Regions from separate parts of the Arthrobacter sp. zg-Y916 genome, predicted to be linked through region 2. Evidence: riboswitches for the same ligand, from Rfam matches in the RefSeq annotation. Region 2 holds a riboswitch; the other holds the start of a gene.

Region 1 (15,492 bases), on a different contig from region 2:
GTGACCGGGCCGCGGCGGAAATCACCGCCATGGTTGCCGGCGACTACCGGCCGGCGGGCTCTGACCTTGGGCGGCTCCTCTCCGGCCTGCGGGCAGGAACCGAACCCGGAGCCAGTGCCTGGTCCATTGAAGTGCGGCGCATGGAACGCCTGGCCCGTACACACGCCCTGGATTCAGGGACCGGCAGCGACAGCCGGACCGGGCATCAGCGTGAACCTTGGGAATCCGTGGGCTACATGGTGGCGCTGGCGTTTCCGGCGCGGGTGGCCCGCCGGGTGGCGGGGAGCGCGGGGGACCAGTACCTGCTGGCGTCAGGAACGCGTGCGGGCCTGCCTCCGCAGAGTTCGCTGGCTGGCCGTGAATGGCTGGCGATCGCCGACGTCACGCGTGCCCAGGGGAGGGCCGCTGCCGGCACCGGCGCCGTCATCCGGGCCGCTGCTCCGCTGGAGGCGGGCACGGCGGAGGCCGCGGCGTCGCATTTGCTCAGCGAATCCGTGACCGCTGTCTTTACGAACGGGAAGGTTGCCGCACGACGGCAGCGGCGGCTGGGCAGCATCGAGCTGGAGTCCACGCCGGTCCGGCCGACACCCGCGGAGGGCCGCACCGCCGTCGCCCAGGCACTGCAGCGCGAAGGGCTGGGGATCCTGGGATTCTCGCCTTCAGCTGATGCCCTGCGGCGCCGGCTGGGGCTGCTGCACCGGCTGGTGGGTGCGCCCTGGCCCGATGTTTCCGAATCTGCCCTGCTCGAGCGCGTCCAGGAATGGCTGGGCCCGGAACTGGAGGATCTGTCCCAGGGGGCACGCGCCTCCGGGGTGGACCTGCTGGATCCGCTCCGGCGCCTGCTGCCGTGGCCCGAGGCCGCACGGCTGGAGGAACTCGCCCCGGAGCGCCTCTTGGTTCCCAGCGGCTCCAAAGTGCAGATCACCTATCCGGAAGTGGACGACGACGGCGGCAGGCCGGTGGTGGCGGTGAAGCTTCAGGAATGCTTCGGCTGGGCAGAGTCTCCGCGCTTGGCCGGCGGCAGGGCGAGGATCCTCTTTCACCTGCTGTCCCCGGCAGGCCGGCCGCTGGCCGTCACCGATGACCTGGCGTCCTTCTGGGCCGGGCCGTACAGCCAGGTGCGTGCCGAAATGCGCGGACGCTACCCCCGGCATCCGTGGCCTGAGGACCCCTGGTCCGCCGTGGCGACGGCCCGGACGAAGGCCCGGATGTAGAAAAGGACGGACGGCCTACGTGACAGGCTCCGCCAGGGAGCTGCCGGCCGGGGCCCATACGCCGTCAAGCACCGCGGAGGCTTCCTCTTCGGATACGGCCAGGGAGAGCGAAATCTCGGTCAGCAGCGGCCGCCGGGCATGGCGGAGCATGTCCCGCTCTGCGTGGGAAAGCCCTTTGTCGAGCGACCGGAGCGTGAGGTTGCGGACCACCCGCGCCACGTCATTGATGCTGCCGCTGGCCAGCAGTTCAGTGTTTTCCTTGAACCGCCGGGACCACTGTGCTTCTTCTGCATCGGCTGCACCTTTGAGGATTTCCATCAACTGCTGCAGTTGGGTTCCGTTCAGGACACGGCGCAGGCCGACGTCGCCCGCCTTGTCCTTGGGCACCCATACCTGAAGCTTGTTGGCGTGGATTTCCAGGACAAGGTACTCAGTCTCGACTCCGCGCACCTTGCGCGTGGCGACCCTGAGGATCGTTGCGGGGCCGTGATGGGGATGGACTACTGTCTGTCCTTCGTTAAACGTCAATGTGTTTCCCTTTGGCTGCATCGAAGCCGGTCTTGTGGGGGCGGCTGCCTGTCAGGCAGGAGCGTTCAGGGGACGCCTGCAACGCGAGTCTCACCGCTTTATTATTTCATGCTTCGGCCGAGTGGTCGCGGGTAGGACGGGAGGCGGGGTGCGCTTTCCGGCTTTTCGCCGCAGGCTGCTCAGCAAACGCGGAACGCCCCTTCCCTTGGCAGGGACGGGGCGTTCCGCGGGGCGGCAGCGAAGGCGCTGCACGCCTCCTTAGGCGCGGTAGTACACCGGGCCGGAGCCAACGTTGGCGGACTGGACAACCGTCTGGCTGCCGTTCCAGCCGCTGTGGATGGCCTGGCCGTTGCCGATGTAGATGGCGATGTGGGCCAGGCCCATGCCGCCGTCGGCGTAGTAGATCATGTCACCGGGCTCGGGGGTCGAAACCGGGGTGCCGTAGGCAGCCAGCTGGGCGGGTGCCAGATCGCCGACAGTGTGGCCAATGGATCGGAGTGCCTGCTCCACCAGGACGGTGCAGTCCTGTGCGGCGCCGAGCTGGGCGTAGGCGGAGCTCAGCATGCTGGCGTTGCCGCCGATGGATGCAGCGGGCGCTACGGAGGTGGCCTGCGTGCTGACCGCGTAGTCCGTGTAGGTTGCCGGCGCCGGTGCAGCGAAGGTTTCCACCGGTGCGGTGTAAGTCTGGACCGGAGCGTAGGCCGCGGCTGGTTCAACAGCAACAGCAGGGGCTGCGGCTTCACCGGCGACGGTGATGACGTCGCCCGGGTAGATGATGGACGCCATGGACAGGCCGTTCAGGGCGAACACGCTGTCGAGGGAAACGCCGTAGTTGGCGGCGATCTGGCTCAGTGTGTCCCCGGCGACAACGGTGTGCGTGGTGGCTGCCACAGCTGCGGGAGCTTCGGTTACCGGCGCTGCAACGGGCTCTGCCACGGGTGCGGCCTGGACCGGTGCGGCTACGGGTGCTGCAGGGGCGGAGTCGTTCACAACGACGCCGGCCTGGGCAGGGGCTGCCATGCCGAACATGAGGCCGGAGCCTGCTACGACGGCTGCGGCGGTTCCGCCGATAGTCCGGGCTTTGCCCGGAGCGACCTTTGCGATGGTGGTCCAGACGCTGGTCTGGGCACAGTGGCGTCCGCGATTGGTTTTGATGAACAAGGAATTACCTCTCCCTATACCTGCGAGGTGAGCTGTCGGGTTCGGATGGGAGTCACCCGGCGAACGGTTCTCAACCGTCCGGCTTAACCCCAAGGATTCGAAAGGACCCAAAAAATTGGTTCCCCCGCCCCTGCCGTCGTGGTGCAAAAGGGTCCTTGGCTAGCGGCAGAGTTAGGTAACAAGCCAAGGCGCCGCATCAGGTTCTGCGGCATGCCAAGGACACTAACAGGCATTCCATTTGTATTGCAATTCGGTAACGACGGCGTGTTGCCATTGTGTTCTGTAGATCACGCAGGTATTAGAGCAGCGAGCTTATCTTTCCTGTCACTGCAGCCACTTGGGCACTGGGCTCCCAACCCAGGTGCCAACTCCAAACAGCCCCGGAGAATGTCCGCTTTCCATGGGTCATTTTGGGTTTAGGGGGTCCGCGCCGGGCTGGCGGGAATACGCTTGAAGGCCCGGAACTGCAACGAAGGAGGCGCGCGATGAGCGAACAATCCGGTGAGGGCGGGACGCACCTGCCCGTTGAAGAGGTGGTGCGGGAAGTGGTCATCCCCGCCGGGGTTGCCGGTGCTGCCGAACTGGTTATGGACGTGCGGTGCTATGCCGTGGCACAACCAGCCGGCATCGTGATCATTGACACAGGATTGCCCGGAACGGAGGACGGCATCGCGGCTGCCGTCGAGGCGTTGGGGGGAACGTTCGCGGACGTAAGGGATATCGTGCTAACCCACCTCCATATGGATCACGTGGGATCACTCTTTGCGGTTGCTGAGCGGGCGCCGCACGCTGCGATCTACGCCGGCGGTCCGGACTCCATGGATATACGTGCCCCGAGACGGGTGACGCCGATAAGCGAGGGGGCTGTCATCCAGGACTTTGGGGTGCTAGCCACTCCGGGCCACACGAAGGGCCACGTGAGTCTCTTCCACGAGCCAACCGGAACCCTGTTCATGGGTGATGCCGCGGGTACGGAGAGTGGCGAAGTGATCCGGGGGCCGGAGGCCTTTACGGCGGATGCCGCACTGGCTGAAGAGTCGCTGGAGCGGATTGCGGACCTGGGGCCGGATCGGATTCTCTTCGCGCACGGCGCCGAGGTGGCTTCCCCGGCTGATGCCCTGGCCCGGATGGTCGGCGGACCGTACCGCCAGGGCTAGACTTCCGAGACCTGCCTGGCGAGACTCACCTGAGCGGAAGAACTCACCGGGGGTCTGGCCCGGTTCCGCCGTGCAGTGAGCCAGACCGTGCAGTGAGCCAGACGAAGACTGCGCCGGCGGCGGTGGTTAGCACAGCTGCAGCCAACAGCAGGCCCGTGGGTGCAGTGCCGGACGAGACTCCGGCATACAGCAACCAGCACACGGCCAGCGCGAGACCGGCAGCGATTGCGCAGAATCGTGCGGATTTTCCCGCGCCCGCGCTGAGGAAGGCGGCCACACTGGCCGGGCATGCGAAAGAACCGCCCAGCACTGCACCGCCAATCAGGGTCCAGAGGATAAAGCGGGCCTCCTCGCCCGGCTCAACCGCGGAGGCGAAGCGCTGCTGGTAGTTCAGCAGGGCCAATGCCATGCCTGCGAGGGCGCCAAGCGGGATCAGGAAAAAGACAGACTTGCGGGCCCGGGCGGGCGTGTTGCTCATGTGTCAACTCTAGCCGGGTCAACCACTCCCGCCCGGGCAGCAACGCTTCCCAAGGTTTCCCTTCCGGTGCCGGGGCGTCCAAAGCTCCCGGCACCGGAAGCGGATCCAGACAGCGGACCTAGGCAGCGGCGGACGGCCGGTGGGTGGCGGAAACCCAGCGCAGCAGCGAGTAAAGCAGCTGGGTGGCACCGGGCATAAAGCCCGAACCGTGGTGGTAAACCGGGTCCATGGTGGTAACCAGCAGGCGGGCGGGCTGGTTCACCTCATCCAGGTACAGGAGGGCCCCGCTATCCGTGCCGTCCTCTTCCATGGTGACCAGCGAGCGGGCACCCTCCGGGGGGTGCAGCAGCCCGTGGTGGTGCCAGTCCACTGCGCGCCGGGTGAAGAACTCCCACAGGGGGTCCTCGGGCAGGCGCATCCTGGTGCCGGTATCCGTACCGGTCCGCCAGGCCCAGAAGACGGTGGGGCGGAAGGTATAACCGACGCCGGGAAGCCAGTCCTCGACGTTGTTTTCGCCAAGTATGATCACGGTTTTGCCCGCGTCCTGGAGCGCTGCGCGGACAGCGGGTTCAAAGCGTGCCCGCTGCCCGGGGTGCAGCCGGTCGGCAACCAGTACAACGTCCAGTTCCGCCAGATCCTCGGGGGCGGAACCGGGCAGATAGACCGATTCGATCCGGTACGGCTGCAGCGCCGGGTCTTCAAGCGTGCGCAGCGCCGGGAAGGTTCCGCAGTGCAGCAGGCCGATGCGTGGAGTGTTCATGCTGATACTTCCTCGGGAGTGCGGGAGCCGATGGTGCCGGTCCCGGCACTCAGCCATGTGACCAGGTTCGGGCCGAGCCTGCTGGAGCTGTAGCGCTCGTCCGCAAAGCCCTCGAGATCCAGGCCGCCATGGACCAGCACCTCGCCCTTGCCCAGCGGATAGGTGTAATCCAGGGGAAGGGAGTTCGGGCCGATGCCCGTGACGGCCGCTGCGCCTTCGGGCAGCGGGGAATGGTAGCCGCGGCCGTAAAAGCCGGCCACCCCGATTTCCTGGAGCTGTTCATACGTGTGGACCCCGGGGACACCCGTGCGGAAATGCAGGTCCCGGTAGTCCACGCCGTTCCAGACGGGGTGATCGGAAAGGGCATGCGGGCGCAGGTCCCAGGGGCTGCGGTAGTCCAGCTTCAGCCACCGGCACAGGCCGTCGATGAAAGGCAGGACCACTTGGCCGTTGACCAGCACGCGTCCGCCGTCACGGACAAACCCGGTCAGGTGTTCGCGGTGCCGGTGCAGCATGACGTGGTCGGCAGCGCCGCTGATGATCAGTGCGCCGGCGGAGAGGATTTTGATGCGCCTGGCCGGATCGGCGAGGTCGTAGGCGTCGGTGTCCTCAATGGCGCCGCGCCATCCGGGTTCAGCGAGCCCGCGCATGGGGGTTGATCCGGTCAGCCGGATGATGGTCATGGGAGGTCCTTTCGGAGGTCGACGGCGCAGGTGCGCCGGCAGGAGGGACCGAAGTCGGGAACCGCAATGGTGCGGTTCCCCGAGACAGTGTCAACGGTCGGAGTGCAGATGGGCAGCCCGTAAACATCGGACAGCGCCGGCCCGGTCAGGAGGTCCTCCACCGGTCCCCAGCGGGTGTCGTGTGCACCGACGAAGAGCAGGGCATTGCGGGAAACATGCAGGGCGTGGTCCGGGTGGTGCGTGGTCATGATGACACCCATGCCCTCAGCTGCCAGGGAATCCAGCACGGTGAGCACCCTGGACTGGTTGCGGAGGTCCAGCGCCGAGGCCGGCTCGTCGAGCACCAGCAGCTCCGACCCGGACGCCAGTGCGCGTGCGATCAGGACCAGCTGGCGCTGTCCGCCGGAGAGTTCAGAGTAGTGCCGGTGCGCCCAGTCAGCTGCGCCCACGCGTTCCATGGCGGCGCCGGCCGCTTCCCGGTCCTCGCTGCGCGGCACCTGATAAGCGCGGAGGTGGCGGGTGCGGCCCATCAGCACCATGTCCTCGACGGTAAAGTCGACGCCGGAGCCGTGGTCCTGCGGTACGTAGCCGATCGCAGGTCCGGCTGAGAGAGTCCCCTCCACCGGTTTGAGCAGCCCGGAAAGGCATTTGAGCAGGGTGGTCTTGCCGCGGGCATTCGGTCCCAGGATGGAGAGGATTTCTCCGCGTTCCATGCTGAAGCCCAACCCGCGGAAGAGCCAGGGGCGCAGTTTGGAGTAACGGAACCCCAGGTCGTGGACCTGCAGCAGTGCAGATCCGGCGCCGGCAGCGGATACTGCCTTCGGGAGCAGCGACTTAGTTTCCATCGAACATTGCCTTCTTCTGTGAGCGGGCGAGCAGGGCCACGAAAACGGGTGCACCGATGATGGCCGTCAGGATGCCCAGTGGAATTTCGCTGCTGGTGATCGACCGGCTCAACGTGTCGATCAGGATCAGGTAGGTTCCGCCGAGCAGCAGCGACACAGGGAGCAGCACGCGGTGGTCCGAACCCACCCAGAGCCTGGCCAGGTGCGGAACCACCAGCCCAACCCAGCCCACGGCACCGGCGACGGCGACTGTTCCGGCGGTCATGAGTGCCACCGCACAGAGCAGGAGAAGCCGCGAGCGGTGCGGATTGACGCCCAGGGCCGCGGCGTCGTCGTCCCCCAGGGAGAGGACGTTGAGGCGCCAGCGCAGTGCCAGGACCACAATGGCACCGACTCCGATCGGAACCAGTGCGATCAGTACCTTCTCGTAGCTGGCCGCTGCAATCGAGCCCAGCAGCCAGTGGACGATCGAGGGGAGCTCCGAATAGGGGTCCGCGATGTACGTCATGAAGGAGACGAGGGCATTAAAGAAGGCGGCGACGACGATCCCGCCAAGGACGATCATGAGCATGCGCCCGCCCTGCCCGAGCCGGGCGAGGAAGAGCACAAACGCCAGGGCCGCGAGGCCGAAGCCAAACGCACCGCCCACCATCCAGCCGCCCGACAGGCCCAGCGTCAGGACAAGCACGCCGCCGAACGAGGCGCCGGACGTGACTCCGATAATGTCTGGACTCACCAGCGGGTTGCGGAACAGGGCTTGGAGGCAGGCTCCGCCCAGGGCCAGCGCCCCGCCGACCAGGAAGGCCAGCAGCACCCGCGGCAGGCGCACATCCATGATGACGGTGGCCTCCTGGTCGGTCCACGTCCGCCGGAGCAGGCCTTCGCCGCCGGGGAACAGTCCAGTGGCTTCACCGGCAAGGATCCGCAGGATCTCGTTCGGCGGAACCCAGTACCGGCCCACGGCCATGGAAACGACGCCAACCATTACCAGCAGTAAGGCGCTGATGAGAACCGGATGGCGGCGCAGCAGTCCGTTCGGCCGTGCAGACCCGGCGGGCCCGGGGGTCCCGGACGTTGACGCCGGAGCGTTTTCCCTGAGGCGCACGGTTACGCTTCGAAAACGTTGTAGCCGGCGCTGGCGCGGTTCATGTCCAGCCGCAGGGCGGCGTCGATCTGCTTCTCGGAAACGTCGTAGTTGTAGAGGTAGCTGATTTTCTCCCGCATCGTTGCGCGCAGGTTGTGGTCCGTGAGTTCGGGGTGGTACAGCTCGGCGGCCCACTGCCACATCAGCGGCGACTCGGCACAGGGCACCTCCCAGCGGTATCCGCCCAGCGGTGCCTTGTAGACGCGCTTGTTGCGGACAGCGGAGACGGAAGCCAGGGAAGAATCCGTGTAGACGTCGGCCGGGGTACGGGCGTCGAAGCCGCCCAGCGTGATGACCTCCGGATCCCACTCGATCAGCTGTTCGGCGCTCACGGTGTTGTCCGTGGACACATTGTCCGCCGCCATGTTCTGCCCGCCGGCCAGTTCCATCCAGTAGTGCATGTAGGAGGCCTTGTTCGAAGCGGAGTAACCCTCACCGGACTGTCCCAGATGGACAACCCGTACCGGCGCGGAGACGGAGGCCAGTTCGGTCTCCAGCCGCTCGATTTCCGCGTGCATCCAGTCGGTGATTTCCGTTCCGCGCCCGGGCTTGCCGAGGATGTCTGCGAAGAGGTGAACCCAGGTCTCGAGGTACTCCTGAGTTCCATAGAGCAGGCAGACGGTCTTGAAGCCGGCGTTCTCGAGCGGCTCCACGAGTCCGTCGCCCTGGTCCGCCCACTGGAAGACGACGTCGGGGGCCAGTTCGGTGATGGTCTCAATGTTGGGTGTGAAGCTGGAGGGGGAGATGGTGGTGGTCGCCTTGGCTTCAGGGAAGATCTCACCGAACAGCCCCTGCTGGTTGGCCTGCAGGGTGGACTCGTTGATGCCCACGATCCTGCCGTACCCGCCGTCAACGGCCGCGATCATGGACGGTGACGGAATGACCGTGGTGGCGATCCGCTGAACGGGTGCATCGAACGTGATCGTCTTCCCCCGCATGTCGGTGACCGAGAACCCCGTGCCCGACGCCGCTGGGGAACCTGTGCCGGATGCAACGGTTTCCCGGGTGGAGCAGGCGCCGAGGGCGAGGGTGAGCAGTCCCAGGCCCGCCCCGCCCAGCAGGGTTCGGCGGGACGTGAGGGACTGCGTGGGGGTAGGGCGAGACAACTTGGACTCCATTCGGACAACATACGTTGGTGAGGCTTACCTAACGGAAAGACAGAAATCCATATTAGCCAACAAAAGTGTGACGTTATCCAATGTGATGCCTGCGCCCAGGAAGTGAGAGGGAGCTAACAGGCTCGCTTTTTATGAATTACTCAGAATAACTGGTACGGTCGTATCAACGTTGCAGCACCTGGTGCGGTCCTCCAAGACCAGCAACACTCCCAGGCGCTTTCCCGATGGCCTATGCCGCAGCGGGATCTTCGCGCCGTACTTTTCGCCGGACCACCCCCGCTTTGCCGGGACGGCTGTCCGCCCCCAATTCCCACACACCGGGCAGCGTTGCCAACGCCACGCCCCAAGGAGATACCCCATGTTCAAAACCAAAAACCAGGCCCCGGATTCCGCCCGCTGCGCAGGGTTCACCAGCCCCTTCGGCGGCAGCTACGTGGCTGCCTTCGACCGGCCGCAGGCGGTACCGGGGACCAGCGGAGGCAGCTACACGGGCGCCCTCTCCCGGGAGGCCCAGGGGTACGGCGTCGACAACTATGTAGCGCGTTTTGATGCCCCGGCATTCTCTGCCGGCGGCCGCCGGGGCAGCTACGTCGACGTCGAGTCCTAACCTCCCGGCCTACCGGCGGTGCGCAGGTTGGCCAGTGACGGGACCCGCCCCTGTATGCCCTGGGCCATCCGCGTTCCTGCCCTGATGGAACGGCCCGGGCCACACGGCCAATCCTCGACGCGCTTCACGATGATATGTGCTGCATTTCGTGAAGGCCAACGGCAAGACCCGCCGAAAGTCTTCAAGCTGTCCGAGCTGGAGCTGGCGCCCGGCCCCGGCTGCTTTGAGACCGCGCCCGCGTTCCTGGTGCGTGCGCCTTGACCCCGCCGGAACAACGGGGCGTACTGTCGATGTGTGGCTGAGAGCCCAAAGCCTGGACCCGCCGGGAGGATGTCCCGGCCCTCACAGGTGGTCTTCCTGGGGTTCGTTGTAGCTGCGCTGTGCGGAACGGGACTGCTGATGCTGCCGGCGTCCGTTGCTGGTCCGGGGGTGGTTTCCTTTTCCGACGCGCTCTTCACCTCTGTTTCCGCACTGTGCGTGACGGGTCTTTCGGTTGTGGAAACTCCCGTCTACTGGTCGGGCTTCGGGCACGCCGTCATCCTGGCGCTCATTCAGGTCGGCGGGCTCGGCGTCATGACCTTTGCCTCCATCGTCGGACTGGCTGTGATGGGCAGGTTCCGGTTCCGGTCACGTCTCCAGGCCATAGCGGAGAGCCGAAGCCCCGAGCTGGACAGCGCCCCCAGGGTGATTGCCGGCGTCGTCCGCATCTCCCTAATCACCGAAGGCGCCGTGGCTCTTCTGCTCGCGCTCCGCTTCTGGCTGGGTTACGGCAAAGGGCCGGGGGAAGCGGCGTGGCTGGGGATCTTCCACGCCGTTTCGGCCTTCAACAACGCCGGTTTCGCGCTGTTCAGCGGCAACCTGGAGGACTTTGCCTCGGACCCGTGGGTCTGCCTGCCCATCGCGGCAGCCGTCATCATCGGAGGATTGGGGTTTCCTGTCCTGGTCCAGCTTCGCCGCGCCTGGGGCCGGCCGCTGGCGTGGACCATTAATACCCGCATGGTGCTCTGGGGAACGCTGATCCTGCTTCCGGCCGGCACCCTCTACATAGCTGTCTGCGAGTGGAGCAATCCCGCCACCCTGGGAGCCCTGGACTGGCCGTCACGCATCCTTGCCGCGTTCTTCATGTCAGTCCAGACCCGCACCGCGGGTTTCAGCAGCATTGACGTTGCTGACATGGACCCGCTCTCCTGGGCGGGGATGGACGTGCTGATGTTCATTGGGGCGGCGCCCGCCGGAACCGGGGGAGGGATCAAGATCACCACCTTTGCCGTACTGGTGTTCATGGTCGCCGCCGAGCTTCGGGGGAATGCCGAGCTCACCGCCCTGGGCAAGGCGCTCCCCGCGTATGCCACACGCCAGGCACTCGCCGTCGTCCTTCTCGCTGGCGCATTGGTTGGTGTTTCCACCCTGGTGCTGATGGCGATCAGCGACTACACCCTGGACCGGGTGCTCTTCGAGACGATTTCCGCCTTTGGCACCGTTGGCCTCTCGACGGGCGTGTCTGCGGACCTTCCGGTGCCGGGAGAGCTGATTCTGGTCATACTGATGTTTGTGGGCAGGCTCGGCCCCCTCCTGCTGGCATCAGCGCTGGCATTCCAGGAGCGGAAGCTGCAGTACCGCCTCCCGGAGGAAAGGCCGATCATTGGCTAGGCTCAAGATCTTTATGGGACGGGACCTGGACCGGGTTACCGATACCGACGCTGTTGCCGTCATCGGACTGGGGCGGTTCGGGCAGTCCCTTGCCCTGGAACTCATGGCCAGCGGTGTGGACGTGCTGGGCATCGATGGCCAGCAGGACGTAGTGCAGCGCCTGGACGGCAGGCTCACCCATGTAGTCGCTGCCGACGCGACCAGGGCAGAAGTGCTGCGGCAGCTTTCCGTTCCCGAATTCGACCGCGTTGTGGTTGCCATCGGCGGGGATGTCGCAGCCAGCATCCTGACCGTATCCCTGCTGCTGAGCTTCGATATCCCGCAGATCTGGGCTGAGGCAGTCAGCGAACCGCACGGCACGGTCCTGCAGCAGCTCGGAGTGCATCACGTGATTTACCCCGAGAAGGACATGGGGCGGAGGGTGGCCCACCTGGTGCAGGGAAGCATGCAGGACTACATTCCGGTGGGCGGGGACTTCGCCGTCGTTGAGACATCGCCGCGCCGGGCCGTGGCGGGCTCGGCGATCTCCGAAGCGCAGACGCGGCGGCGTTTTGGCGTGGAGATCGTCGCCATCCGCAAGAACGGCGGCGGCTGGATGTTCGCGGATCCGGATTTGTACATCGAAGAGGGCGACGAACTGCTGATTGCCGGGCCAACCCGCAAGGCGGAGGCCTTCAGCCGCTTGTAAGCCCGGCGCCGCACCCGGATCATCATGCCGGTGCAGCCTCAGGCGAGGGACATAAAGAGCTTCTGCATTTCCTTGCGGTCCATCGACGGGTTCTCACTCGTGAGGCACTGCTCAAGCCCGGAAGCGATGATGGCGAAACCGGCCCGGTCGATCGCTTTGGAGACAGCGGAGAGCTGCGTAACGATGTCCTTGCAGTCACGGCCCTCTTCGAGCATGCGGGTTACGGCCGCGAGCTGGCCCTGGGCGCGCTTGAGCCGGTTGATGATGGGGGCGGTGTCGTCGGTTTCGAGCTGCATATGTGTACTCCTGGTTCTGTTCCGGTCCATCGTATACCCCCTCGGGTAATTTGCATACCCCAGGGGGTATGCGTACCGTTGTCGGCATCCGGGACAAACGTCCGGGTTTGTGTTTTATGAAGGAGAACATCATGTGCCGTGCAGTCAATTGCCGCAGCTGCGGAAAGTCCACCTGGGCCGGATGCGGCAACCATGTCCAAGAGGTCATGAGGCACATCCCCAAGGCTGAACGCTGCACCTGCGATCCCAACGCACCCAAGCAAAAGGATGCCGGATCGGGCTGGTTGGCGAAGCTGTTCGGCCGCTAGAGTCCGCGGACGCCGTCGGGCAGATCAGGCGCGTCGAATTTCTGGCGGTCGCACTCCGCCTGCAGCGCGGGATACGTCTGCGCTATGAGGTCCAGGATGCGGTTGCGAACCACGAGGTAAGCCTCGCCGACACCCACCACTCCCTTGAACCCCTTGAGCTCTTCCTCGTAGGAAGTCTGCCTGTGCCTGAGGTAGTTCACGCTCATACGGTCCCGACGGGCCTGGGACGTGCGCGGACCCGCGGGTGACTGGTTCCGGCGCAGCCGGGCGTTGTAGTGTTCCAGCGCCTTCGCCTGCACCTCGTCCCAAGGCTCGGGGACAATCCGGAGTTCCAGGCTGTGCGCCAGCGCCACGGCTTCCTTCTTCTTTTCCAGGGCCCGTTCCCGGGCGGCCACCTGCCGATTGCGGGACGCTTCCCGGGCCCGGCGGAACTCCTCGGTTTCCTCGACAGACTCCACTCGCTCCATGGCATAGAGCTTCATGGGGGCAGCCTTGCGGGAGAAAGGATTGCGGGCCGTCCGGTCGGGTTCAGGAAGAAACGCCTTGATCTGGGTGTCGGTCCACCCGCGGTCCTTCTTCAGGTCCGCCGCAATGAGGAACCCTTCGCTCCCGGCGGGCTTTGGTCGGGGCGGATGGTGCTTTCCTCGGGACATTGCGGCTTCTTACATCTGGTGCGGAACAGGGCGTCCTCCAGTCTAGTGAGGGTGCAGGCAGCCGGCGAAAAGCGCCGCACCCGTTGCCTGCCCGGGTGCGGCGCCGTCGTTCGTTGGCCTGCCGTGGCTAGGAACCTCCGTAGGCCCGCGGCAGCTTAATGCCGCGTTCCTCCATGACCAGCCGCAGCCGGGTCGGGTAGTCAGTGATGATGCCGTCCACGCCGAGGTCGATGAGGTAATTCATGACGGCCGGGTCGTTGACGGTCCAGGGGACAATCTTCAGGCCGAGCTCATGCGCCTCGGCGACCATCTGCCTCGTCACCGAGGTGTAGATGGGGGAAATGACGTCGTATCCCTGTGCTGCCGCGGCCTTGGCGATCGAGCCGTCATAGTCATCGATGTCGATTCCGCCGAGGATCGGCGCTGCACCTGGCTGCCCGATTTCCAGCGTCTCCGGCGCGGCTGCGAGCGCCACCCGGGGCAGGTTGGGAGCAAGCCGCCCCACCAGGTTCAGTGCAGACCAGTCGAACGACTGGACCGTAACCCGGTCCGACATGCCCGAGCGCCGGATTTCGCGAACCACCGCACGGGTCAGTGCGGCCATTTCCGGGCCGCCGGCGCGTCCATCCTCCACCTTGGTTTCGATGTTGAAGCCGACGCCGCGGGCCCTCATCTCCCGCACGAGGGCAAAGACGTCCCTGAGCTCGGCGATCCTGTTGCCTTCCACGACCTGCTGCTCCGGATAGCCCGGAAGCTGCTGGAAACCGCAGTCCAGGGTCTTCAGCTGCGCCAGTGTCAGTTCCGCCACCCGGTCACCCACATAGGGGAACTCCGGGTCGTTTGCGGTGGCCGGTGCGGTGTCGCGGCATTTGGTGTCCAGGATGACGTCGTCATGCCAGACGATGACGGCTCCGTCCTGGGAGAGGTGCGTATCCAGTTCCAGGGTGCTGACGCCCAGCTCCAGGGAGTGCCGGAAGGCGGCCAGCGATTCCTCCGTATATTCGCCCCGGCCTCCGCGGTGGGACTGGAGGTCCAGGGTGGAGCGTTCGACGCCGGCCCGCATCTGCCCGACCATGACGTCGAAAATGTGCGTGTCCTCGTAGAACCCGCCCAGCTGGGAGGAACCGGGACCCATCGCGGTCAGGGGGACGTCGAGTGCGGTGTGCCCGTCGGTCGTCCAGTCCACCGAGAAGACCTGATCCGAGTTGGCCACCGGCAGCGGACCGTCCTCAGCGGAAATGCCGTCGCCGGACTCATCTTCCTCGTCGTTGAAGGCTTCGATGGTCATGCCGCCGGTCTGGTGGTCGCCGACGACGATCAGCAGGGTGTTGCCGTCGGCTTCTGCGAAGTTGCGTGCCACCTCGACTGACTGTTCAAAGGCGATGCCGGCCTTAATCGTCAGTTCGGCGTCGTTGACGTGTGCCATTGAATCGATGCCCTCGTCCTCCACCATGAGGAAGAACCCGGCGTCGTCGTTCCCGCCGCCGCCTCCGCCGCCGTGGCGGGCTGCGGCAGCCCCGGTGTCCGGTGCCGTCAGCAGCTCAAGTGCCTTTTGGGTCATGGTGGTCAGGGGGATGGTGGGCTCGTAGATTTCCTCGACGTCGTCGCCGTACTGGAACATCTCTTCATTGGCGAACAGGCCCAGGACCTTGGGCCCCTGCGCCTGCAGCAGTCCCGCTTCGTCCCAGACGTACTCGTAGCCGTCTGCCTGGGCCTGTTCCACCAGGTTTACTGTTCCAGTGCTTTCCTCCGCGGGGTCTTCGGGCGGGTTGTCCGGATACTTGCCCGGGTTGCCCACCGGGTACCAGTGGTCCTCGCCGCCGCCCAGAATGACGTCCGGCCGGCTCGACTCGAGGAACTGGCGGGCAATTTCGCTCTGTTCGCCGCGGTCAGCAACATGGGCCCCGAAAGCTGCAGGCGTGGCGTCGGTGACCTGAGCCGTAGTCACCAGCCCGGTGGACTTGCCCAGTGCCGCCGCGATTTCCAGTGCGGTGGGAACGGGAACGCCGTTCAGGTCGACGCCGATCGCACCGTTGTAGGTCTTCACTCCGGTGGACATGGTGGTTGCCGCCGCGGCCGAGTCGGTCACGAACGTCTCCGGGTCTGCCGAGTTGGTGTGGACCAGGCCCAGCTCGGGCAGCGAGTCCATGACGAGTTCACCGGTAAGGCCAACATGGGAGAGCCGGATGGCGTTGCGCTGCG
Region 2 (15,492 bases):
CCAAGGAGCTTTGCTCCGGCACGGGAGAGAGCCTCCATTTGTTCGGGGCGGACTTTGGAAGGACCGGCACCGAAACGTCCGTCCTTTGGAAGAAGATCTGCAGGGATGGTAAGTGCGGTGGTTTCGCCCATTGTTGTATTTGCTCCAAGCGGGTTGGCAGGGTACTTCACGTACATTTCCATTCAACACCCGGCGGCCGTGACGTTCCTATTTGTGACCGGGTGCCCTAAGGTGGCCCGCGGCATGGTGTTTGGGCCCGGTTCGGTGCGATGGGCTAACGTGGAACCGAACCTGCGGCGCGGTCTGCGCCACGCCGGTTTTCCATCCCTTCTCTTCCGCACGAATGCTAGGAGCGGCTGGTCATGACGGACCTCATAGACACAACTGAGATGTATCTTCGAACCATTCTGGAACTCGAAGAGGAGAACATCGTGGCTCTCCGGGCGCGGATTGCCGAGCGCCTGCGCCATTCCGGTCCTACGGTCTCCCAGACCATCGGCCGGATGGAACGCGATGGCCTGGTTGTGGTTTCGGGAACCCGTCAGCTGGAGCTGACCGAATTCGGACGCCGGCGGGCAACGGAGGTCATGCGCAAGCACCGCCTGGCCGAGCGCCTGCTGGCCGACGTGATCGGACTGGACTGGGCCTACGTCCATGACGAGGCCTGCCGCTGGGAACACGTGATGAGCGAACGGGTGGAACGGCGGCTCTACGACTTGCTGGGACACCCCACAGAGTCGCCCTACGGGAACCCCATTCCAGGCCTGGAGGCGATTGGCGGGCTGCCCTCGGCGCAGACAACCAGCTGCCTGAATTTGGTCTCGGCGGTGGGTTCTGCCCAGCCGGGAGAAGAGATGCTGCTGGAACGGCTGGCCGAACCGATCCAGGTGGATCCCGAACTGCTGACCCAGCTCGATGAAGCCGGCCTGCGGCCCGGCGCCACCATTACGGCGGAGGTGGTAGGCGGCTATATCTCCGTGCGGGTTCCCGGGATTGAAGGCGCACTGGAACTGCCCGCGGAAGTGGCATCCCACGTCTTTGTCGCGCAGCCCGCCCGCGACATTCCGGTGTCCTGATAACGGAATGGTATCTTTTCGACTTTTTACCCTATAGTTGCATCTGACTACAGCAACCCCACCGCTTACCGGTCCGACAGCCGAACCCTGCCACTGGACCGCAGGTGCAACCGTTCGAAGGCAGGGGCGGAGGACCCAATCACCGGCAGCAGGGCTGCCTTGGGGTGAAGCCTCCGAGCAGCATGGAATCCTTGCGGATCCCGTGCGTCAGAGGCCGAGTTTTCTCTACTCGAATCCGACAGCTAACTTCGCAGGCTTTGCAGAGAGGGAAAAACTTGTCGAAGCATGCAGCTTCGGGCAGGCGCAGAGCCGAAACACCGGCTGCACCGCTGCGCCCACGCTCCACCGACCGGTCAACAGGCCGGCGCCGCGCAGAAACAGTCCAGCGCCCCCTTGGGGCGTCGGCACAGAAGCTGGCCATTGGTGCTGCGGCATCGGGCCTGGTCCTGACGGTCGCCCTGCCTACGACCGCTGCTGCCGATATTCCGATGGAGCAGCCCATGCCGTCAGCGGCACCTGCCGTGTCGGCGGATCCGAACGCCACACTGAGCTTCGACCGGGCGGCGCTTACCAGCAAGTTTGATCCGGACGCCAAGCTCCAGGGGCTCACCGTGGCCGGAATGGACGTCACGCCGGCCGCAGCCAAGGGCACACTGGCCACGCCGCTGGAATCCGAACTGGTGCAGACCTCGTCCTTCGGTTACCGGGTCAGTCCGATCACGGGAGCAGCGGGAGAGCTGCACACCGGCCAGGACTTTGCTGCTGCCTGCGGGACCGAGGTCACGGCAGCAGCCAGCGGCACCGTTACCTTTGCCGGGTGGCATGCCCTCGGCGGCGGGAACCGCGTGGTCCTCGATCACGGCAATGGCGTGGAGACGACGTATAATCACCTTTCCGCCATCAGCGTGTCTGTGGGGGATAAGGTCCAGCGCGGCCACTTGGTGGGCGCCAGCGGCAGCACCGGCGCATCAACCGGCTGCCATCTGCATTTCGAAGTAATGGTAAACGGCACTGCTGTCGACCCTCTTGGGTGGTTGTGATCCGCTCAACACGCTTTCGTGACCTGAGCGTGACATTTCCCTGATGTTGTTATATTCTCGTCACCGTGCCTGGTTCGCAAAGACCGGGCACTCTCGAACAGTTCGCCGAGCTCTGCCACTGTCTGAGATCCGTTCGCAAAAATCGCATGGCAGAGGCGGGGGAACCAATTTTGGGTTTCGTAAGAAGCCCTAGGGGTTAAGTTGCTGGACCTAGCCGTCCGCAGCCGGGTGACTCCCATCCGAATCCGACAGCTCACCTCGCAGGCGTTGGGAGAGGCAAACACTGTGTCATCAAACACGTCCGGACGCCACCGTGCGCCCGCAGTCCAAACCAGCCCGCTTACGGCGCTTTCCAAAGCCGTAACCGCCAACGCAGGATCTGTCGGCCGTCAGGCCGCCGTCGTCGTCGCAGCTTCCGGCCTCGTCCTGGCCGCAGGTATGCCGGCGCAGGCCGCACCGGTCTCCACTGACCGCCAGGCACTGGAATCCACCCCCCTCAACGTTGTGACCTCCAACGGGACCGTCACGGTCTCCGAGCAGGCACCTTTCGAACTTCCGGTTGAGCCCCTTGCCGGCTCGCTTTCCGGTGCCGAAATCCGCGCCGAAATTGCGGCAGCCGAGCTCGCGGCAGCCGAAGAAGCCGCAGCGGCACTCGCCGCCCAGCAGGAAGCCTATGCAGCCCAGCAGGCCGCAGCCGCTCCCGCAGCCGCAGCACAGGCTTCCACCGGCCTCACCACGGCGTCTTCCACTCCGGCGGCCGAGGTTAGCGCCAGCGGCGTTGCAGCCGGACTGGTAGCTTCTGCCTACTCGCAGATCGGCGTGGCACAGGACTGCACCGCCATGGTCGAGAAGGCACTGCGCTCGGTCGGCAAGTCCGTCGGCGACCTCGGTCCCTCACAGTTCTTCGCTTTCGGTGCCGTGGTTGGCACTCCGCAGGCAGGCGACCTGGTAATCACCGGCGGCCACGTAGCCATCTACGTCGGCAACGGCCAGGTCATCTCCGGTGGCCTGAACGGCATGAACACCGGCCTGCACTCCCTGTCCGACCTTCCCGGCGCAAGCTTCGTCCGCGTCAGCTGACGCGCGGTTGCCTGAAACTACGGAGAAACACCTTCCATGACCTCGACAACTGAGCGCGCGCGCCACCGGGCTCCTGTCCAGCGCACCAGCACCCTCACCGCCCTGGCCGGCGCAGTCAGCACCAACGCCGGCACGATGGGCCGCCAGGCCGCTGTCATCGCAGCAGCCTCGGGCCTGGTACTGACCACCGGCGTCGCAGCAAACGCTGCCGGTGCGGAGACCTCCCGTGACGTGCAGACCAGCAAGCTGGATCTCTCCTCCATCCCTCTTCAGGTCCCTGCTGATGCAGCAGGCCTGGAGCTGAAGCTCGCACAGGTACCCGGCGTTATTGCTGCCGAGCAGTCTGTTGTGGAAGCAGAAATCGCCGAAACCGCCGAAACCGCCGACATCTCGGTGCAGTCGCAGGAGGTCATCGCTCCCTCAGCGCAGGCCCAGGGCACCGGTACAGCTGCTGCTGCACCCGCCCAGGCGGCTCCCGCAGTTGCCTCCGGTGTCGGCGCGACCATCGCGGCCGCTGCCTACGCACAGCTGGGCGTGATGCAGGACTGCACCATGCTGGCAACGAACGCCCTGGCAGCTGCAGGCATCAACTACCACGGGTGGCCGGCCGGCTACCTTTCCCTCGGCCGCACGGTGGGTGCAGCTGAGGCGCTTCCGGGCGACCTGATCTACTACGCCGACGGCGGCATGGGCCTGGCTCACATTGCTGTTTACGTCGGCAACGGTCAGGCCATCCACGGCGGCTTCTTCGGAAACCAGACAGTGGTTGCCCCGGCAGAGCTCGGCTCGGGCGGCGTCTACATCCGCGTTGGCGGCTAGCAGTACCTTTTGACCTAGCAGTACCTTTTGACACAGTCCGGCAAAGGACCTTCCCCCTCGGGAAGGTCCTTTGCTGGTTCTGCCCGGCTATAGGCGCGGCCGCTCGGCACTCCGCCGATTCCTTGCCTTTCCTTCCCCTTAAATGGCGCGATTGCCTCCCGCGGCTTACTCTTGCAATCAAGATTCGAAGTACCGCGGTGTAAAGGTGGGGCTGCTTCTCCGCCTGCACCGGCGGGCAGGCGAAGAGGAACGTGCATGCGAACCTTGGTTCTGAATGCCGGCTACGAACCGCTGGCTGTCGTAACTTTCAAGCGCGCGCTGGTGCTGGTGCTCACCGGCAAAGCGAGCGTGCTTGCAGAAAGCGGCGATCCGGTGGTCGGCCCCACGGACGTCTTCGGACGCCCCTCAGTGATTCTCCTCAACCGCTACGTGAACATTCCCTACCGCGAGGGAACGGTCGCCACGCGGCGGGGTGTCCTGAGAAGGGACGGGCACTCCTGCGCGTATTGCGGTAAGCAGGCCTCTACCGTTGATCACGTTGTGCCGAAGTCCCGCGGGGGAGAAGACAGCTGGGAGAATCTTGTGGCCTGCTGCCTGAGATGCAACAACCACAAAGGGGACAAGACGTTGAACCAGCTCGGATGGAAACTGCGCTTTACTCCCCGGCCACCCAGGGGTGCCCGGTGGCAGATCCGTGAGCTGGAGCAGCCCGCAGCCCAGTGGAATCCCTTCCTCGGCGATACGGCAGCCTAGTGGCACTGCCGGAACCGCCCCCGCCTGCCTATGACGCCGTCGTCCTGGCCGGCGGACGCTCCTCCCGATTGGGGGGTGTGCCCAAGGCGGAGCTGGTCCTCGGGGAAAACAGCCTGCTTGAAATCACCCTCGACGCCGCTGCCGGAGCCCGCGAAATAGCCGTCGCCGGACCTGACCGGCTGGAATCAATGCTGCTTAGGCACGGGGATAACTGCGTTCGGGTCCGTGAGGATCCTCCGTTCGCAGGCCCGGCCGCGGCAGTCGGCGCCGCCCTCACGGTGCTTGACCAGCGGTCCGCTGCCCGCGGCCGCCCTGCGCCGGAATGGATACTGGTGCTGGCCTGCGACATGCCCGGCGTGGCCCGTGCAGTTCCCGCCCTGCTCACTGAAGCCGCCCGGGATCCCCGAACCTCCCTCATGGCAGTCGATGCAAGGGGCAAGGCGCAACCGCTGGCGGCGCTGTACCGGAGCGCCGAGCTGCGGCGCTGCGTGGCAGCGCGTCCGGAGGGACTGGAGAATCTGTCAATGTTCAGCCTGCTTGCTAGGGTGCAGTGGAGAGAGGTCGCCGTTCCAGCGGGAAGTACCGCGGACGTGGACACCTGGGAGGATGCCGGAAGATGGGGCATCAGCCCGGGTAACCGCACCGCCTGAAACCTGCTGCTTCCGGTGCTACGCGACGGACAAAGGAGCCACTATGGGAACCCAGCAGCAGCAACTTGAAGCTTGGACGCAGCGCCTGCTGCAGTCCTTGGAGCTCGAAGGCACAGAGGTGGACATCGACGCGGTCCTCGACTTGGCCGCAGCAGCAGCACACAACGTCGTGCGGCCTGCTGCACCGCTCACCACCTTCGTCGCCGGGCTGGCAGCCGGCCTGGCTGCGGGAAGCGGGCAGGCTGATGAGGCACTCGCCATGCGGGCAGCTATCCGGGCAGCCCAGCGTGAATGCGACGCCGCAGGGACGCAGGAGCAGAAGTGAACGGCGCCGCACCCCTCATTCTGCCGCTGCAGCCGAACACTTCCTGGGAACAGGCACGGCGGGCTTCCCACGCCGCGGCCCGGCCGCTGCCGTTTGAGACGGTCCCGCTGGCTGAAGCACTTGGCCAGACACTTGCCTCCGACGCCGTTGCCCTCCAGCCCGTGCCGCACTACCCGTCGTCCGCCATGGATGGCTGGGCCGTGGCCGGAGCACCGCCGTGGACGCTTGTGACGGCCGAAGAGCCCGAACATGAGCGCTGGCAGATCCACCGCGAATCGGGCCGCCGTCCGCTGCAGCGGGGACAGGCCGTGCCGATCCTGACAGGTGGACTGATTCCGGCCGGAGGAGAAGCGGTGCTGCGTTCCGAAAACGGGGTGCTGCGTCCCGGGGATCCCCAGACCATCGTTCCGGGGCCTTCTGCCCGGGCTGACGAACCGCGGCCCGGTGAACACATCCGCCCGGCGGGGGAGGAAGCAGCAGCAGAAGAAACCACGATCCCCGCGGGGACGGTGCTGAACCCGGCCCACATCGCGCTGGCTGCGGTCTGCGGCCATGACACGCTGCCAGTGCTGCGGGCCCCACGGGTTTCGCTGCTGTTCACCGGGGACGAAGTCATCGAGTTCGGCCTGCCGGACTCCGGTCAGGTGCGGGACACCTTCGGCCCCCAGCTTCCGCAGCTGGTGGAAATGCTCGGCGGCAGGATTGATGCCGTGCGGCGGCTTCCGGACCGGCTGGAGGACGTCGTCGCGGCGCTGAGCACCGATGCTGTGGACGAAGCGTCCCTGGCGATGTCCTCCGGCGATGTGCTGGTGACCACCGGCGGCACGGGAACATCAGAGGCGGACCATTTGCGCCGCGCGCTGGAGTCCGTCGACGCAGAGCTGCTGATAGACGGCATCGCGATGCGTCCGGGCCACCCCACCCTGCTGGCACGCCTTCCCGACGGCCGGTTTGTGGTTGCCCTGCCGGGCAACCCCCTGGCCGCGATGATGGCGGTGTTCACGGTCCTGGAGCCGCTGCTTGACGGGCTTCGCGGCGCAGCGGCGGCACCGGAGCGCCATGTGCTGGCAGGGGTCAGCATCGACCCGATGCCGGGCAAGACCCGCCTGGTGCCGTGCCGCATCCAGGACGGGCGTGCCATGCCCTCGCAGTACTACCGCTCAGGCATGCTGCGGGGACTGGCCGACGCTGACGCCGTGATGGTGGTACCCGAAGGCGGCTGCAGCCCCGACCAGAGTATTACTGCGCTGCCGCTGCCGTGGCCGGTGAAGCAGGCTCCAACCGGATAATCACCGATTTCGATGTGGGGGTGCCGCTGACGTCAGCAACCGAGTCCAGCGGCACCAGCACATTGGCCTCCGGGTAGTACGCGGCGGCACAGCCCACAGGGGTGTTGTAGGCGACCGCACGGAAGCTCTCGGCGCGCCGCTCCACCCCATCCTCGTACTCCGAGACCATGTCCACCAGGTCACCGTCCTTGAGTCCGGCCGCCGCCAGATCGGCGGCATTGACGAAGACGACCCTCCGCCCGCCGTAAATGCCCCGGTAACGGTCATCCTTGGCATACACCGTGGTGTTGTACTGGTCGTGCGCACGCAGGGTCTGCAGGATGAGGCGGCCCTCGGGCACCTTGGGGTACTGCAGTTCATTCGCCGTGAATCGGGCCTTGCCCGTCGCCGTGGCAAACTTCCTGCCGTCACGGGGGCCGTTGGGAAGCACAAAACCTCCGCCGCCCCGCTTGATCTTGGACTCGAAGCCCTCGAACCCGGGAATGACGTTCTCGATGTGGCGGCGGATCACGGAGTAGTCCGCACGGGCAGCCAGCCAGTCCAGCTGCGGGGCGTTGTTCCGGAAGGGCGCTTTGGTCCCGGTGAAAAGCCGTTCCGCGAGTTCGCTGACGATCGCAACCTCGGAGCGGACCTGCGGGCCGGGCGGGTCCAGCCGCCCCTGGGATGCGTGGACGGCGCTCATCGAGTCTTCCACAGTGACCCGCTGGTCCCCGCTGGCCTGCGTGTCGCGGTCGGTACGGCCCAGGGCCGGAAGGATGAGGGCCCTGGTGCCATGGACCAGGTGCGACTTGTTCAGCTTGGTGGAGACCTGGACCGTCAGCGCCGTGTTGCGCAGGGCATCCTCCGTGACCAGGGAATCCGGGGTCGCGCGGATGAAGTTGCCGCCCATGGCCATGAACACGCGGACCTTCGAATCCCGCATGGCACGGATCGCGTTGACGGTGTCGAAGCCGTGGCGGCGCGGGGACTGGAATCCGAATTCGTCGTCGAGCCGGTCGTGGAAAACTTCCGGCATGCGCTCGAAGATTCCCATGGTTCGGTCACCCTGGACGTTGGAATGTCCGCGCACCGGGCACACTCCGGCTCCCGGACGGCCGACGTTGCCCTGGAGCAGCAGGACGTTAACGATGTCGCGCAGCATCGGTACGGAATGCTTGTGCTGCGTCAGGCCCATGGCCCAGCACACCACGGTGGATTTCGATGCGGTCAGGCGGGCGCCGGTGGCTTCGATCTGTGCGCGGGTCAGGCCGCTGGCAAAGCAGATTTCATCCCAGCTGGTCCGGCGGAGTTCGGCAAGGTAGGCGTCCAGCCCGTCTGTGTAGGACTTGATGAAGGCATGGTCGAACACGTTCCCGTGCTCTTCCTCCTGCTCGAGCAGGTATTTGCCGAGTCCCTGGAAGAGCGCCTGGTCCCCGCCCAGACGAATCTGGAGGAAGTCGTCGGCGAGCTGGGTTCCGCCGCCGAACTTGGTGCCGAGGATGCCCGACGCCGTCTGCGGGTTGTCGAAACGCAGCAGTCCCGCTTCCGGCAGGGGATTCACCGCGATGATGGTCGCGCCGTTCTTCTTGGCCCGTTCCAGGGCGGTCAGCATCCGGGGGTGGTTGGTGCCGGGATTCTGGCCGGCCACGATGATCAGGTCCGAGCCCTGCACATCGTCCAGGCTGACGGTGCCCTTTCCCACGCCCAGGGTTTCGGTCAGCGCCGAGCCGGAGGATTCATGGCACATGTTCGAGCAGTCGGGCAGGTTATTGGTTCCGATGCCCCGGACCATGAGCTGGTAGAGGAACGCGGCCTCGTTGGATGTCCGTCCCGAGGTATAGAACACTGCCTGGTCGGGGGAATCCATGGCGCCGAGTTCCTCGACGATCAGGTCATAGGCAGCGTCCCAGCTGATGGGGCGGTAATGGGTGTCACCGGCCTCGAGCACCATGGGGTCAGTGAGCCGGCCCTGCTGGCCCAGCCAGTAGTCGTCCATCTCCAGCATCTCGGCCACGGAGTGCTCAGCGAAGAACTCCGGCGGAACCCGGCGCTTCGTGGCTTCTTCGGCTACGGCCTTGGCCCCGTTCTCGCAGAACTCTGCGGCATGCCGCTTGTCTCCTTCAGGCCAGGCGCAGCCGGGGCAGTCAAAGCCCTTCTTCTGGTTGACGTTCATGAGGGTCTGCGCGCTGCGGAGCGCACCCATCTGGTCGAAGGAAATACGCAGGGAATTGATGACGGCCGGAAGGCCGACGGCATGGGTCTTGGGTTCACCCACCCGCAGTTCGGATTCGTCGATTCCGTTCTTCGGAGCCTTGCTTGGCACAGCCACCACGTCCTCATGTAAGAATTCACCTAGTCTGAAGTGAGGCCAGTCTAAGACTTATTGAGGAGCGATGGGATGGGACGGGTTTCACGGCGTGCCCGAATTACAAGGTTCCGCATCGACGGGACGGCCAGCAAGCGCGACGACGTACTGGCCGGCGAGGAACCGCTCGAGATCCGCTTCCAGGGCCGATCCTTCACGGTGACCATGCGGACGCCGGGCGATGACTTTGACCTGGTGGCGGGCTTCCTCGTCTCCGAAGGCGTGATTTGGGAAGCCGGCCAGCTCATATCGATGCGGTACTGCGCCGGCGTCGACGAGGAAGGCCAGCAGACATTCAACGTCGTGGACGTGCAGCTGCGCCCCGGTACGGCGCTGCCGGACACGGGCATGGAACGCCATGTCTACACCTCCAGCTCCTGCGGCATCTGCGGTACGGCCTCCATTGAAGCAGTGCGAAAGTCCTCCCATTTCGATGTCGCCGACGACGGCGTGCGGGTACCCCTGGACGTGCTGGCGTCGCTGCCGGACAGGCTCCGCGGGAGCCAGGCGCTCTTCGACAAGACCGGCGGAGTGCACGCGGCCGGACTCTTCACGGCCGAGGGAGAACTGCTGTGCCTCCGCGAGGACGTTGGCAGGCACAACGCCGTCGACAAGGTGGTGGGCTGGGCGCTCCGCAACGGCCTGCTGCCGCTGCGCGGCACGGTTCTCCAGGTCTCGGGCCGGGCCTCTTTTGAACTTGTTCAGAAAGCCCAGCTGGCAGGTATTCCGGTCCTGGCGGCGGTCTCGGCGCCGTCCTCACTGTCAGTGGAACTGGCGCGTGATGCCGGCATGACGCTTGTGGGGTTCAGCCGCGGCAGTTCGCTGAACTGCTACTGCTTCCCGGAACGGATCGAAGCGCGGGCAGAGGTCGCCGCGGGCACCGGGGCGGGTTCCTAGCCGCTGGGCAGCAGTACTTCGACGCAGGTGCCCTCGCCCACGGCGGAGTCAATGGTGAGCGTACCGCCGTGCTGGTGCACGATGTCCTGGACGATCGCCAGGCCCAGTCCGGTACCGGGGATGGCTGCAGCTGTGGCGTTCGACGCGCGGAAGAACCGTCCGAAGAGCCTGGGCAGGTCTTCAGCGGGGATGCCGATACCGGTATCCCGGACACAGATGCGCAGCATAGGAGCTTTGCCGTCCGTAACGGGAACGCGGCAGGCCTCCACATTGACCGACCCGCCGGGCGGCGTGAACTTCACCGCGTTGGAAACCAGGTTGCTGAAGACCCGTTCAAGCTGTTCGCGGTCGCCGTCCAGACGGAACGCCGAATCCGTCTCCTGCAGCGTGAGGCCGATATTCCGGCTTGCAGCAGCGGGGGTCAGGGAGGCGATGACCTGATCCAGGAGTTCGCTCAGGATCAGCTCCTCCACGTCCATCCGGGGTTCCTCGGCGTCTGAGCGGGAAATGGTCAGCAGGTCGCCGATCAGGTGGTTCAGGCGGCTGGCGTTGCGGCCGACGATTTCGAGCATCTGCGCAATTTCGGGCGAGATCCCGCCGCCTGACCCGTCGAGGATGAGATCCAAGTATCCGGTGATGGATGTCAGGGGCGTGCGCAGTTCATGGTTGATCGTGGCCACGAAGTCGGTTTTCTCCCGGTCCAGCTCGCGCTGGCGGGCCAGGACGGTGCGCTGGGCCGTAATCAGGTGGCCCTGCACCAGTCCGTGGGCGAGGTTGCCGCTGACGTGCTGGATCAGTGAAAGCTCCGTGGGAGTCCAGACCCGCTCCGTGTTTTCTCCCGCCAGCCAGATGATGCCGAACGGCCGGTCCCCGTGGCCCAGGGGCACGATCACCGAGGTGCGCAGCCCGGCCTCGCGAGGAGCCGGGTGCAGGATCGGGTGCGTGTCGCATTCAGGATCCCAGTGGTCCCGCGCGGCCAGCACCCGGCCGTTTTCCCACAGCATTTCCGCTACTTCGATGGCCTGGCCCGGGTCGGGGGCCGGGATCGCGGCACGGGTTCCGGGCCGGCTCCAGGAGGTCAGCAGCTCCGGCACCCGTTCATCGGGGAAGGTTGTCAGGGCGACGTGGTCGGCACCGAATACGCCGCCCAGGCCGGAGACAACGGCGTCGGCCATGACATGGGGGTCGTTCGTGGCGCGGACAGCAGCGGAAATGACACGCGCCTTGCCGCGCAGCAGGTTGTTCACCTCCCGGCGGCGGCGCACGGCCAGGGACTCGGCCCGGATCAGCGCCGCGCGGTAGGACAGCTCATTGCCGGCCAGCGGGCTCAGCACAAAGTCCGTGATGCCGCGCCGCACCATGTCCTCCACATCAAGGAGCTCACCCGTAGTGATGAGGATGACAGGGGGACCGGAGCCGTCGGCACCGGGGAGCAGCCAGCTGCGCAGGTCCGGCCCTGCGGCCTCCACCGTGGCCGTGTCGACGACGGCGAGCACGGGAAGCGGAGCGTCCGGGACACTGCCGGAGGACACCGGACGCAGCCGGGCGAATGAAAGCGCTTCTTCCACTGCACTGCGCAGTGCTGTGTCGCTGACGGCAACCAGCGCCGGCAGGTCATCGCCGGGGCTGTCGGTAGACAGCCCCTCGTGGGTCGGCGCCGTGGGCATAGCGGCCCTTTCACTCTGTGTTCCCGGCTGTGTGCGGGCGGTTTGAGTGTATCCCAGCGCCGGGCCTATCCCGTGGTGCAGGACACATCGTTACCTGTGTCCCCTCCGGCTGCTGCCGCGCCCGGGAATGACGCGGAAGCGGCGGCGGTTATGAACGGCAGGCACAGGGACTCCGTCGCTTAAGCTGGTAGGTGCCGCCAAGTAAGGAAGTTAGACGCATGAGCATGGAAGGTGCTGCGTGGAGTTCTCTGTATAAGATCTCCACGGCCAAAGGCACAGACAAGAAGATTTCCCGCGAGACGCTGAAGCGTATTCTCGGGTTCGCAGCCCCTTACCGCAGGCAGCTGATCGGCTTCCTGGCGCTGTCCACGCTGGGAGCGTTCCTCGCCGTAGCCACGCCGGTCCTTGCCGGTGAGGTGGTGAACGCCCTCGTGGCCCAGACCTCCGTGGAGACCGTCATCTGGCTGGCGGCGCTGATCGCCGTGGTGGCAATCGCGGATGCGGGGGTTTCCCTTGCCACCCGCTGGTTCTCCTCCCGGATCGGCGAGCAGGTCATCCTGGACCTGCGGACCGCCGTCTTTGACCACGTCCAGCGCATGCCGATCGCCTTCTTCACCCGGACCCGCACGGGCGCGCTGGTCAGCCGCCTGAACAATGACGTCATCGGCGCCCAGCAGGCTTTCAGCGGAACGCTCTCCGGTGTGGTGAGCAACGTCGTCGCACTGGTCCTGACACTGATTGTCATGCTCAATACGTCCTGGCAGGTGACCGTGCTGGCCATGCTCCTGCTCCCGGTGTTCCTGGTGCCGGCGCGGCGGATGGGCGGACGGCTTGCCGCGCTCCGGCGCGAGGCCGCCAACCACAACGCCTCCATGGGCACCCAGATGACCGAGCGGTTCTCCGCTCCCGGCGCCACCCTGGTGAAGCTCTTCGGCCGGCCCGAGGCGGAATCCACGGAATTCGCCGTCCGTGCTGCACGGGTCCGGGACATTGGCGTGAAGACAGCCATGATGCAGTCCATCTTCGTGACGGCACTGACCTTGGTTTCCGCGCTCGCACTGGCCCTGGTGTACGGGTTGGGCGGCTACTTTGCCCTGACCGGCACCCTGAACACGGGCGACGTCGTGACCCTGGCCCTGCTGCTGACACGGCTGTACGCACCGCTGACCTCGCTGGCGAATGCCCGGGTGGAAATCATGAGCGCCGTCGTCAGCTTTGAACGCGTATTCGAGATCCTGGACCTCAAGCCGCTGATCCGGGAGAAGGAAAAGACCGCTCCGGTTCCCGCCGGACCGCTGGGCGTGGAGTTCGACAACGTGAGATTCGCCTACCCCACGGCGGACAAAGTCTCCCTGGCCTCCCTGGAAGACGTGGCGGTCCTGGACAGCCGCGGAGGAGAAGACGTGCTCCACGGAGTGTCGTTCAGGGTGGAGCCCGGCCAGACGGTGGCACTGGTAGGCAGCTCCGGCGCCGGCAAGTCAACGATCGCGCAGCTGCTCTCCCGCCTGTACGACGTCGATTCAGGGGCTGTCCGTTTCTCCGGCACCGATGTCCGCGACCTCAGCTTTGAAGGCATGCGTTCGGCGCTTGGCATGGTGACGCAGGACGGGCACCTGTTCCACGAGACGATCCGTTCCAACCTGCTGCTGGCGAACCCCGAAGCCTCCGAAGAAGAGATCTGGGATGCCCTGCGCCGGGCGCGGCTCGAAGACCTGATCCGGTCGCTGCCGGACGGGCTGGAGACCATGGTCGGGGAGCGGGGCTACCGGCTCTCCGGCGGAGAACGCCAGCGAATGACCATCGCCCGGCTCCTGCTGGCCCAGCCGCGCGTCGTCATCCTCGATGAAGCGACCGCCGCACTGGACTCCACTTCTGAGGCAGCGGTCCAGGCAGCCCTTACCGAAGCGCTCGAAGGTCGTACCGCCGTCGTGATTGCGCACCGCCTCTCCACGATCCGCAACGCGGACCGAATCCTGGTGGTGGAGGACGGGCGGATTGTCGAGCAGGGCACGCACGCGGAACTGCTGGCGGCCCGGGGCCGCTACGCCGAACTGCACAACACCCAGTTCGCGACCGGCGAGCCGGCGTCCGTGGCTGACTAGGCGCCGGCGACGATCACCTTTGTGCCTGCGGCTTCGAAGGCGGCTTTTTCCTCTGCAGTAATCCCTGAGTCCGTAATCAGGTTGCTGAAATTGAAGCCGCTGAGCGTCGCGAAGCTGCGGGCACCGATCTTGGACGAATCGGCCACTACGTAGGTCTGGGAGGCACGCCGGGACATCAGCGCATTCACGGCGGCTTCGGCTTCGTCATTGATGGTCGGGCCCACCTCCGGGTCCAGGCCGTTCACCCCGACAAATGCCAGGTCCAGCGCCACCCGCTGCAGGATGGTGTCCGTGTACGGTCCCACCAGCTCATAGGAACGCGGATTGACGACGCCGCCGGTCACCATGACGCGGATATTCGGCCTGACGACCAATTGGGCAGCGATGTTAATGGCGTTGGTGACAACCGTCAGTGTCGGCTTGCTGGAGGTTTCCATGAGGTCCCGGCGCATGCCGAGCGCGTGGGCGATCGCCGTGCTTGTGGTACCGCCGCAGAGTCCGATCACTGCGCCCTTGGGCACCAGGGCGCTGGCAGCCTGGGCGATTGCCTGTTTCTGGGCGGCCTGGTCGTCGCGCGCGTACCGGGAGGGAAGGTCGTAGGCAACCGCGTCCATCCTGGCACCGCCCCTGGTACGGGTGAGCAGCCGCTGCGCGGCGAGGGCATCAAGATCCCGGCGTGCCGTGGCGGGAGAAACCTCCAGCTGCGAGACGATGTCCTCCACCAGGACCTGGCCCTGCGCGGCGAGCAGATCGAGGATTGCGTTCAGCCGCTCTGTCTTTTCCATGGGTTCCTAGTCTTCGCCGGGGCAGTGGCACCCATGGAGCGAGAAGAGCGTCAGCAACCGGCCTGCCTCCGGTGCCAGAGCCTCCCGGCCCGCGCGGAGGTACTTCCGTGAATCCACCAGAGACGGGTTCTGTTCGAGCGCCCCGCGGACTGCACGGGTGAAGAAGCTGTTCAAATGGGTGGAAACATTTATCTTAGTCATCCCCGCCCGAATGGCCGCGACCAGCATGGCGTCGCTCACACCGGAGGATCCGTGCAGGACCAGCGGAACGTCCAGGCTCCTGCGCAGCTCGGCAATCAGGTCCAGATCCAGGGCGGCTGACCGATCGGTCATGGCATGGGAGGACCCGACGGCGACCGCCAGGGCATCGACTCCCGTTGACAGGACAAAGTCCACGGCTTCGAACGGGTCGGTGCGGATTCCGGGGGCGTGTGCGCCGTCCTTGCCTCCAATCTCCCCGAGTTCCGCCTCCACGAAGACGCCTGCTGCCTCGGCATGCTTCACCACTCGTGCTGTTGCGGCAACGTTCTCGCTGTACGGCAGGCGCGAAGCGTCGAACATGACGGAGCCGAATCCCAGCTCGAGCGCGCTGTGCACCAGTGCTTCGTCCTCGGCATGGTCTAGATGCAGTGCCACGGGGACGGAGGCAGCGGATGCCACGGACC

Evidence for each region. Region 2 has a riboswitch for cyclic di-AMP ahead of LOC59_RS16685 (NlpC/P60 family protein). Riboswitches for the same ligand answer to the same signal wherever they lie in the genome.
Region 1: linked by a shared signal. The riboswitch ahead of LOC59_RS06830 (LysM peptidoglycan-binding domain-containing protein) and the one ahead of LOC59_RS16685 (NlpC/P60 family protein) in region 2 are both predicted to bind cyclic di-AMP.

The regions. Positions count from the first base shown of each region.
Region 1 covers NZ_JAJJOD010000002.1:323,072-338,563, forward strand. The annotation lists gene hrpB (ATP-dependent helicase HrpB) at 1-1,214, shown strand, start outside; gene LOC59_RS06825 (CarD family transcriptional regulator) at 1,230-1,742, opposite strand; gene LOC59_RS06830 (LysM peptidoglycan-binding domain-containing protein) at 2,001-2,903, opposite strand; cyclic di-AMP (ydaO/yuaA leader) riboswitch at 2,907-3,081, opposite strand; gene LOC59_RS06835 (MBL fold metallo-hydrolase) at 3,389-4,060, shown strand; gene LOC59_RS06840 (hypothetical protein) at 4,104-4,538, opposite strand; gene LOC59_RS06845 (hypothetical protein) at 4,657-5,298, opposite strand; gene LOC59_RS06850 (hypothetical protein) at 5,295-5,981, opposite strand; gene LOC59_RS06855 (ABC transporter ATP-binding protein) at 5,978-6,826, opposite strand; gene LOC59_RS06860 (FecCD family ABC transporter permease) at 6,816-7,811, opposite strand; gene LOC59_RS06865 (ABC transporter substrate-binding protein) at 7,934-9,088, opposite strand; gene LOC59_RS06870 (hypothetical protein) at 9,447-9,695, shown strand; gene LOC59_RS06875 (TrkH family potassium uptake protein) at 9,990-11,345, shown strand; gene LOC59_RS06880 (potassium channel family protein) at 11,359-12,033, shown strand; gene LOC59_RS06885 (metal-sensitive transcriptional regulator) at 12,072-12,329, opposite strand; gene LOC59_RS06890 (hypothetical protein) at 12,634-13,290, opposite strand; gene LOC59_RS06895 (alkaline phosphatase) at 13,418-15,492, opposite strand, start outside.
Region 2 covers NZ_JAJJOD010000007.1:212,161-227,652, reverse strand. The annotation lists gene serC (phosphoserine transaminase) at 1-131, opposite strand, end outside; gene LOC59_RS13010 (metal-dependent transcriptional regulator) at 363-1,076, shown strand; cyclic di-AMP (ydaO/yuaA leader) riboswitch at 1,145-1,348, shown strand; gene LOC59_RS13005 (M23 family metallopeptidase) at 1,352-2,116, shown strand; cyclic di-AMP (ydaO/yuaA leader) riboswitch at 2,241-2,397, shown strand; gene LOC59_RS16685 (NlpC/P60 family protein) at 2,402-3,196, shown strand; gene LOC59_RS12995 (NlpC/P60 family protein) at 3,233-4,015, shown strand; gene LOC59_RS12990 (HNH endonuclease) at 4,271-4,768, shown strand; gene mobA (molybdenum cofactor guanylyltransferase) at 4,768-5,418, shown strand; gene LOC59_RS12980 (DUF6457 domain-containing protein) at 5,462-5,743, shown strand; gene LOC59_RS12975 (molybdopterin molybdotransferase MoeA) at 5,740-7,032, shown strand; gene LOC59_RS12970 (FdhF/YdeP family oxidoreductase) at 6,983-9,334, opposite strand; gene fdhD (formate dehydrogenase accessory sulfurtransferase FdhD) at 9,410-10,273, shown strand; gene LOC59_RS12960 (ATP-binding protein) at 10,270-11,940, opposite strand; gene LOC59_RS12955 (ABC transporter ATP-binding protein) at 12,159-14,042, shown strand; gene LOC59_RS12950 (DeoR/GlpR family DNA-binding transcription regulator) at 14,039-14,827, opposite strand; gene LOC59_RS12945 (class II fructose-bisphosphate aldolase) at 14,834-15,492, opposite strand, start outside.